2 regions of the Allobosea sp. 01N443 genome follow, and region 2 is predicted to be linked to the other one. Evidence: riboswitches for the same ligand, from Rfam matches in the RefSeq annotation. Region 2 holds a riboswitch; the other holds the start of a gene.
What was found. Region 2 has a riboswitch for thiamine pyrophosphate ahead of thiB (thiamine ABC transporter substrate binding subunit). Riboswitches for the same ligand answer to the same signal wherever they lie in the genome.
Positions count from the first base shown of each region.

Region 1: another riboswitch for thiamine pyrophosphate. It lies ahead of thiO (glycine oxidase ThiO); the one in region 2 lies ahead of thiB (thiamine ABC transporter substrate binding subunit).

Region 1 is NZ_JBFTRC010000112.1:3,170-7,056, reverse strand. It holds gene AC1DRP_RS23420 (MFS transporter) at 1-1,119, shown strand, start outside; gene AC1DRP_RS23415 (hypothetical protein) at 1,164-1,514, opposite strand; gene AC1DRP_RS23410 (response regulator) at 1,783-2,160, opposite strand; TPP riboswitch at 2,485-2,617, shown strand; gene thiO (glycine oxidase ThiO) at 2,675-3,865, shown strand; gene thiS (sulfur carrier protein ThiS) at 3,862-3,887, shown strand, end outside.
Region 2 is NZ_JBFTRC010000034.1:30,127-34,783, forward strand. It holds gene AC1DRP_RS11560 (thiamine ABC transporter ATP-binding protein) at 1-406, opposite strand, end outside; gene AC1DRP_RS11565 (ABC transporter permease family protein) at 399-1,940, opposite strand; gene thiB (thiamine ABC transporter substrate binding subunit) at 1,945-2,964, opposite strand; TPP riboswitch at 3,031-3,142, opposite strand; gene AC1DRP_RS11575 (ABC transporter substrate-binding protein) at 3,299-4,657, shown strand, end outside.

The sequences.
Region 1 (3,887 bases), on a different contig from region 2:
GCGGCTGTCACCCTGCACTTTCTGGTCGGAGCGGTCGTCATCGCCAATCTGCCGCGCCTCTATCGAAGCCTGAGTGTTCCCGTGGTGACGGCTCTCGGGGCGGCCTTGCTTGCTGCCGGGGTCGTCGGCTGGGCGATGGCCAGCGAGCCGTGGCAACTCTTCTGCGCAGCTCTGTTGAGCGGCGTGGGCTGGGTTGCGATGGGCGCCGCAGCCGTCAATGCGATCATCTCCCCCTGGTTCGTGAGTTCTCGCCCTGCGGCTCTCTCGATGGCCTATAACGGAGCCAGTATCGGCGGCGTGATTTTCTCACCTCTATGGGTCGCTCTCATCCTCGCCATCGGTTTTCTCAAGGCGGCGATCGTGGTCGGCGTGACGATGATCGCCGCTATTCTCTCCCTGTCGATTTTTGTGTTTTCAAAGACTCCCGAGCGACTGAGCCAGTTTCCTGACGGCATTCGGCCAGACGCAGGTCCGGCTGCGGTCAGCGCTTCGGCTGCGGCGGCCATGCCAAAGGGATCGCTGTGGCGGGACCGTCGTTTCCTGACGCTGGCGGCAGGGATGGCGTTGGGTCTGTTCGCCCAGATCGGCCTTCTCGCCCATCTGTTCTCCCTGCTCGTCCCGGCGATCGGGCCTCAAAATGCCGGGCTGGCCATGGGCGGCGCAACGATCGCCGCGATCGCAGGCAGGACGGTGGTCGGCCTCGTCATGCCTGCCTCGGCGGACCGCCGCCTCGTCGCCTGCGCGAGCTATGCGGTCCAGATCGGCGGGTCATTGACCTTCCTGATCGCGGGCGATGCCAACGCAACGCTGATGATCATGGGCGTCATTCTGTTCGGTGCGGGGATTGGCAATGCCACATCCCTGCCACCGCTCATCGCACAGGTCGAATTCGGCAAGGCAGACGTTGCCCGCGTCGTTCCACTGATCGTTGCCATCGGACAGGCAAGTTATTCCTTTGCGCCGGCCGTGTTCGGCGCTCTGCGGACGCTGTCGCCAACCGGACTGTCGAGCTTCGATGGGGCAGCGCTGTTTGCGGTCGCTGCCGTGGTGCAAGCAGCCGCCATTGCCTGTTTCCTATGGGGGCGCCAAAGGCGCTCGCTGCCAGGCGCGACCGCATGACGGAGACAGGCCCCTTGGACCTGGCAGGGGCGAACCCTGTGCGGCTAGCCCTCGCCACCTGCGTCGGACAGCACCCTTGCCGGCACGGGGAGGACGGTCGCCCTCTGGCCGTTTTGCGTGGCCAGCCATTTCAGATAGCGCAGGCGTGCCGCCACCGTGTTGCTGCGATGGGTGTTTTGCAGCCACTCAAGATACTCGGCGAGGCGAACGGTGATGATCTGGACGGTCTTGCCCTTGGCCAGAAGCAGCTCCGTCGCGGCAGCGAACTGGCGCTTCCATTCGGGATAGGAGCGGGGGATCCTGGGGTCCTTGCCGACCATGTCCAGCAAGGCAGGAAAGTCATCTTCCGAATACCACGGTACCAGCACGGTGTCGTAGTAATCGAACTTCCGCATGGCTGTGTCCGCCCAGCAATCGGAAAGCGTCGCCCACCTGCGATCCTACCAGTTCTCCAGCTGGTTTACGAGTTGCGCGCAGTGCCTCACCGGTTTGCGCGCGGGCGAGTTGCAGATCTCGGGATATCCGGTCGGCGCCATCACGAAGGATGCAAGCCCTCCGTCGGGCACGGAAAGCCCGTTTCAAGCCCGTTTCCTGGGCTCTGCCCCGATCCCGCCCCGGCGCGGGGATCGGCCGTTTCCTTCGCGCCCATTCGGTCAGGCGCGCCTAGGCGCTGGCCGGCAAGGATTTCAGCGTCCTGATGATCTCGCTCTCGGTATAGGGTTTTCGAAAGAACCGGGCCCGCTCAGGCAATTTCTGAGGGTCGACCCGGACATGGCCCGAGGTCACCATCAGCCCGATCGGCGGCCATTTCTCGCGCACGACCTCGACCAGCTGCAGGCCGTTCAGCGAGCCCGGCATCTCGACATCGGTGAAGAGGATGCGGACATCGTCGCGTTGCTCGAGAATGGCCAGGGCCTCGTCGGCGGTCGCTGCCTCGACGGCGAGGTAACCGGCCTCCTCGACGAGCAAGGCCGCATACATCCTGATGATCGGCTCGTCGTCGACAACGAGAACAACCGGCTTTTCCGCGTCTGTAGGCACTGGGCTTCTCCTGAACCGCCTTCTTGTCGCGGCGGTAGAGGTCCAACGGCTCATGGACCGGAACGTTCCGCCGTCGCGCCTGCTTTGGGCGCTACGGACAATGCAGGCTGTTGGCATGGCCGGCGGAGCGCTCCCTCGTGAAGCTGCCCGCCTGGCCGCGCGTGCCGGCAGCGGAAGCGGAGCGCGGGTGAATGGCGGCAGGCGAGGTGCCTCAGCAGCGCCTTGGACCGGCGAAGATTCCCGGCCCCTGGCCCGCCAGCCGGGGTCCTCCCGGCGTTCGTGTCTGATTGGCCTTGACCTCGCTGCCGCCCCGGCTCCAGACTGCGCGGATCCAAGGAGATCCCCGGCAAGGGGCTGAGAAACCGCTGGCAGACCGGGTGTTCCCCGGAGAGGCGCGCGGAAATCCTTCGAACCTGATCCGGCTCATACCGGCGGAGGGATGGAGCGTCGCGGCACTTGCCGGCAGCCGAAGGGCTGCCAGATCTCCTTCCCCGAGCGGGCGAGGAGTTTGCCTATGCGAGGCCCGCCACACACCACCCTTCGCCGATCTGGCGACGCTTCCGGGCCCGTCGCCTGCGAGGCGCCGGCCGCCACCGATATCGCCATCATTGGCGGCGGCCTGATCGGTTTGTCCATCGGCTGGCGGCTGGCCCGGCGCGGGCTCGATGTGACCGTTTTCGAGCGTGGCACGATCGGGCAAGGGGCAAGCCTTGCCGCGACCGGCATGCTGGCCGCGGCCGCCGAGCTGGAGCCGGGCGGCGAGGAGCAGCTGCCACTGGCGCTCGAAAGCCAAAGGCTCTGGCCGGGTTTTGCGCGCGAGCTCGAAGCCGAGAGCGGGCTCGGCGTCGACTATCGCCGGGACGGTGTCCTGCTGGTCGCGCTGGGGCGTGAGGAGGTCGAGCGCCTGCGTTTCCGCCATGACATGCAGCGGCGCGCCGAGGTCGAGGCTGCATGGCTTAGCGGGGCGCAATGCCGCGAACGCGAGCCCGGGCTGAGGCCCTCGGTCGTTGCCGGCATTCTCTGCCCGGCCGACCATCAGGTCGATCCGCCGCGCGTCATGGCGGCGCTACGACGCTCCTGTCTCGCGGCCGGAGGGCACCTGGTCGAAGCCTGCGAGGCCGAGCCGGAGCTGGCCGGCGGCCGCGCTCTCGGCGTCTCGACGCCGCGCGGGCTCTGCAAGGCCCCGATCGTGATTGCGGCCGCCGGCGCCTGGACCCGATTTCAGGGGCTCGACATCCCCGTCCGCCCGCTCAAGGGTCAGTCACTCGCCCTGCGCAGCACGCCCGAGACCGGCACGCTCGCGCGTGTCGTCTGGACCGAGCAGGTGCATCTCGCTCCCAAGAGCGACGGCACTCTCCTCGTCGGCGCCACCATGGAAGAACGCGGCTTCGACGACAGCGTGACCGCTGGCGGCGTCTATGCCCTGCTCGACGGCGCCCGGCGCGCACTGCCCTCGATCGAGGAGATGCCGGTCGAGGCGATCTGGTCCGGCTTCCGCCCGACCTCGATCGACGATGCGCCGATCCTTGGTGAGACGGGGATAGCGGGCCTGCTCGTTGCGACCGGCCATCACCGCAACGGCTATCTGCTCGCCCCCGTCACGGCAGCCGCGATCGAGCAACTCCTCGTCGAGAATCGCATCACGGGTCCGGCCGCGTCATTCGGCCAGGCGCGCTTCACCCCCTGTCTGGAGGCAACCTCATGAAACTCATCATCAATGGCAAGGA
Region 2 (4,657 bases):
GACGCTGACCGCCCGAGAGTTCCGCCGGTCGGCGGGCTGCGAAGCCGGCAAGATCGACCGCGGTCAGCGCAGCTGCCACGCGCTCGCGCTCGGACGCGTCGAGCCGCAGGGACGGTTTCAGTCCAAGCGCGACGTTTTCAGCTGCCGTGAGGTGCGGGAAGAGATTGTGATCCTGGAACAGGATCGAGACCGGTCGTCTGGCTGGTGCGAGCGGCAGCAGATCTGCGCCGGCAAAGCGGAGGGTTCCGGCCGCAGGCTGTTCGAAGCCGGCGATGGCATGGAGCAGCGTGGTCTTGCCGCCGCCTGACGGGCCGATGACGGCGCAGAGCGCGCCCGCTGGAATGACGAGGTCGTAGCGCGCCTCGAATCCGGGATAGTTGAGGGACAGGCCCGCCAGCTCAAGCATGACGCGCACTCCAGTGCTCGGTCAGGTAGGCGAACCCCCCGGCGGAAAGCACCAGCACGAGCGCCAGCGCTCCCGCTTCATCCATGCGATAGGCGCCGAGGCGGTTCGCCAGCAGATAGGGCAAGGTGGTGAGCTCGCCGCCACCGAACAGAGCAATGACGCCGAAATCACCGAGCGAGAGCGCCGTGGCAAAGGCGAAGGCGGCCGCCAGCGGTGCGCGCAGGGCTGGCCATTCGACGAGACGCAGCCGGGTCCAGCCGGCAATGCCGAGGCTCTCTGCCAGTCTTCCATGGCGCTCGGCGCTGGTCGCGAGTGGCGGTGCCAGCAGCCGATAGGCATAGGGCAGTGCCATCAGGGCGTTGACGAGCGGCACAAGCAGCAGACCGAGCATTGCGGGATCGGCGAGGTTGCGGGTCAGGACGTACAGTCCTGCCACGAAGGCGAAGGGCGGCAGGCCAAGCATGGTGAAGGCGGCAAGGTCGGGAAGTCCCGGGCGCGGCCGGCGTCCGCGCGCGGCGCTGGCGAGCAGTACGGCAAACAGGCAGGCGAGGAGGCCAGCGCCAAGCGCGATCGCCGCGCTCGTCGCGGCAGCCGATGCGAATTCGGCGGTCGCGAGCATCGGTACGGCTGCGAGGCCGCTTGCGATGCTGAGGAGAGGCGGTGCGATCCACGCCGTCGCCAGAATGAGAACAAGGCAGTCCAGCCGCCGCAGGCAAGGGGCGAGGATATCGGGGCGCATTGCATGGCGCTCGGCACTTGCCTCGTCGCGGGCCGCCGGCACGAGTGCGGCGAGCGCAGTTGCAAGTCCGAGGCAGAGCACAAGCTGGAGTCCGGCGAGAGCGGCAGCGCGGGCGAAATCGGCCTCGAAACGGACCGCTTCGTAGATCGCGACTTCCAGCGTCGCATTGGCAGGGCCGCCACCGAGCGAGAGCACGACGGCAAAGCTCGTGAAGCAGAGCAGAAAGACGAAGGTGGCAAGCGCCGGGGCCTCTCTTCGGATCACGGGCCAGTCGAGATGCCGGAAACAATAGGCGGCGGAGAAGCCGAGCGCCGAGGCCAAGCGCCTCCGCTCTCCAGGTTCGCGGCCGAAGGCCTGAAGCAGCGTGCGCGTCACCAGCGGCGTATTCATCAGCACATGCGCGATCAGGATACCATGGAGCCCGTAGATCGCCGGTGGTTCGGCGCCGACGGCGCGCGCCAGGTCGCCGAGCAGCCCGGAACGGCCATAGATCGCGATGACGCCGAAGACGATCACGATCGTCGGCGCGACGGCTGCGGCGGTCAGCACGGCGAGCAGGAGGTTGCGGCCTGGAAAGCGGCGGCGCAGCAAGGCAAGCGCCAGTGCCGTGCCCAGCAGGAGCGAGAGCAGCATCGACAGGCCCGCCTGGACGGTCGCTCCTGCGACGAGGCGAGCGAGATAGGGGCCGAGCGGCGACAGGGCCGCGACGTCGCCGCCGGCTCGCGCCAGCCCGGCGAGCGAGGCGCCGGCGAGCGCAAGGATGGCAAGCGCGGTGAGCGTGGCCGGGCGGAACAAGGCCTCAGCGGCTCGTTGCGGCGAGCCAGGCGTCGATGAAGGTTCGGCGCTGCGTGCGCACCTCGTCCGGCGTGAACAGCAAGGTCCGTTCCGGCTTGATGACATCGGCGAATGAAGCCGGCAGTCCACCTGTCGCTTGTTTCGCCGGCATCATCCAGTTGCCTTCCGGGATCAGCGATTGGAAGGCGTCCGAAAGCGTGAAGGTGAGGAAGCGTTTGGCGAGTTCCGGCTGCCGCGTCGTGCGCGTCATGCCGGCGAGTTCGACATGCAGATAGTGGCCTTCGCTGAAGGGGGCGGCCTTGTACTGCGTCTTCTTCTCGGCGCCGATGTGATAGGCCGGCGATGTCGCGTAGGAGAGCACCATGTCGGCCTCGCCCTTGAGGAAGAGTCCGTAGGCCTCCGACCAGCCCTTGGTGAAGGTGACGATGCGCGGCTTGAGCCTGGTCCAGGCGGCGTCGGCGCCATCGCCGTAGACGGATCGCATCCAGAGCAGGAAGCCAAGCCCGGGCGCGCTGGTGCGCGGGTCCTGCAGTACGAGCTTTGGCCCATTCGGATCGTCGACAAGCTGCTTCAGGCTGGTGGGCGGCGCGGCAAGTTTGGTTGAATCATAGACGAAGGCGAGATGCCCCCAATCGAAAGGCAGGAAGGTATCGTCAGTCCAGGCGATGGGCAAAGTGAGCGCGGCACGATCCTGGCCATGGGGCTGGAACAGTCCCGTCGCCTTGGCTTCTGCAGCAAGGTTCATGTCGAGGCCGAGCACGGCATCGGCCTTGGTCGCTTCACCCTCCAGCTTCAGGCGCGCGACGAGGGAGCCGGCATCATCGCTTGCGACCCAGTTCAGCGTGCAACTGCATTGCGCCTCGAAGGCCGCCTTCACTTTCGCGCCGGGACCGTATTTCCCGGTGAAGGAGGAATARGTGTAGACCGTCAGTGCCGGTTTCTCCTGGGCCATGGACGGCGTCGCGAGCAGGAGCGCCGAGAGCGCGGCGGCGATCCGGGTCAACCGGTTGTTCAGAAAGCTCATGGCGTCACCCCGCATGCATTCGACGGCAGGCCATGACGGTCGAGAGGGAAGGCGGTCTCCGGTTGCGAGACGCCAATGCTCAATCCCTCCGCCGGCACGATCCGGATCAGGTTCGACGGGTTGAAAGCCCTGCGCTTCCCTCTCAGCCCGAAATCGCCGGGCACCCCGTTGAGACGGTCAAGGGAATAGCGAGCGGGCCGGGGCGAGTCCAGTTGATGCCGCCGGGCCATCGCAAGGGGCATTGCGTCTGGCCGCATGATCATGCTGGTATATCTCTTGCTTAACAGAAAGCAGGCGCGCCAGGCGCGAAAGCTCAAGAGCAAGGGGATGCCGCATGCGACTCAATCGCCGTCAGATTCTGGCCGGAAGTTCCGCTTTAACCGCTTCCAGCCTCGTTGGATTTCCGTCGCGCGCGCAGTCGCGCGCCAATACGCTGCGCTTCATTCCGTCGACGCCGTTGCCCTCGCTCGATCCGATCGTCGCCACGAGCTATGTCATCCGCAATCACGGCTATCTGATATATGATACCCTGTTTGCGACGGACGCGCAGTTCCGCATCCAGCCGCAAATGGTCGAGAGCTGGGAGACTGCGCCGGACGGGCTGCGCTGGACCTTCCATCTGCGCGACGGACTGATGTTCCATGACGAGCAGCCGGTCAGGGCGCAGGACTGCATCGCCTCGATCAAGCGCTGGTCGGCGCGCGATGCCTTCGGGCAGACTTTCGCGACATTCGTCGAGGGTTACGATGTCGTCGACCAGCGCACCTTCGCCATCCGCCTGAAGAAGCCCTTCCCGATGCTGCCGGACGCGCTCGGCAAGCTCTCCTCGAACGTGCCCTTCATCATGCCCGAGCGCGTGGCCATGATGGAGCCAACCAAGAACATCACGGAGGCGATCGGTTCCGGACCCTGGCGCTTCATGGACAAGCAATGGGTGCCGGGCCAGAACGCGATCTATGAGCGCTTCGCCAAGTACAGGCCACGAGAGGAGGCTCCGTCCTGGGCCGCTGGCGGCAAGGTCGCCAAGATCGACCGTATCGAATGGTTGCCGCTGACCGAGGTTTCAGCCGCAGTCGGCGCGCTGATGCAGGGCGAGGTCGACTGGTACGAACAGCCGCCGGTCGATCTCCTGCCCCTGCTCAAGAGCAATCCCGAGATCGCGATCGAGAACGTGCCGCTCGGGCTGATCCTGCTGATGCGTTTCAACCATCTGCAGCCGCCCTTCAACAATCCCGGCATCCGACGGGCGGTGATGATGGCAATCGATCAGACCGACTACATGGAGGCGGTCGTCGGCAGCAAGGACTACTACAAGGAGTGCAAGACCTTCTTCACGCCGGGCTCGCCGATGTCGACCGGAGCGGGCGGACAGGCTGCACTCGGCAACAATCTGGAGCGGGCCAAGGCCATGCTGCAGGAGGCCGGCTACAAGAACGAGAAGGTGCTGCTGCTGGCACCCGCCGACCAGCCGATCGCCTATAACCAGTGCCTGGTGACACAGGAACTGCTGAAGAAGCTCGGCATGACTGTCGATCTGGTCGCGACCGATTGGGCCAGCTTCATCGGCAGGCGCTCCAACCGCGGATTGCCGGACCAGGGCGGCTGGTCGGTGTTCCACACGCTCTGGTCGGGCGCCGACGTGCTCAATCCCGCGCTGCATCCGCTGTTGCGCAGCAATGGCCCTGCCGCCTGG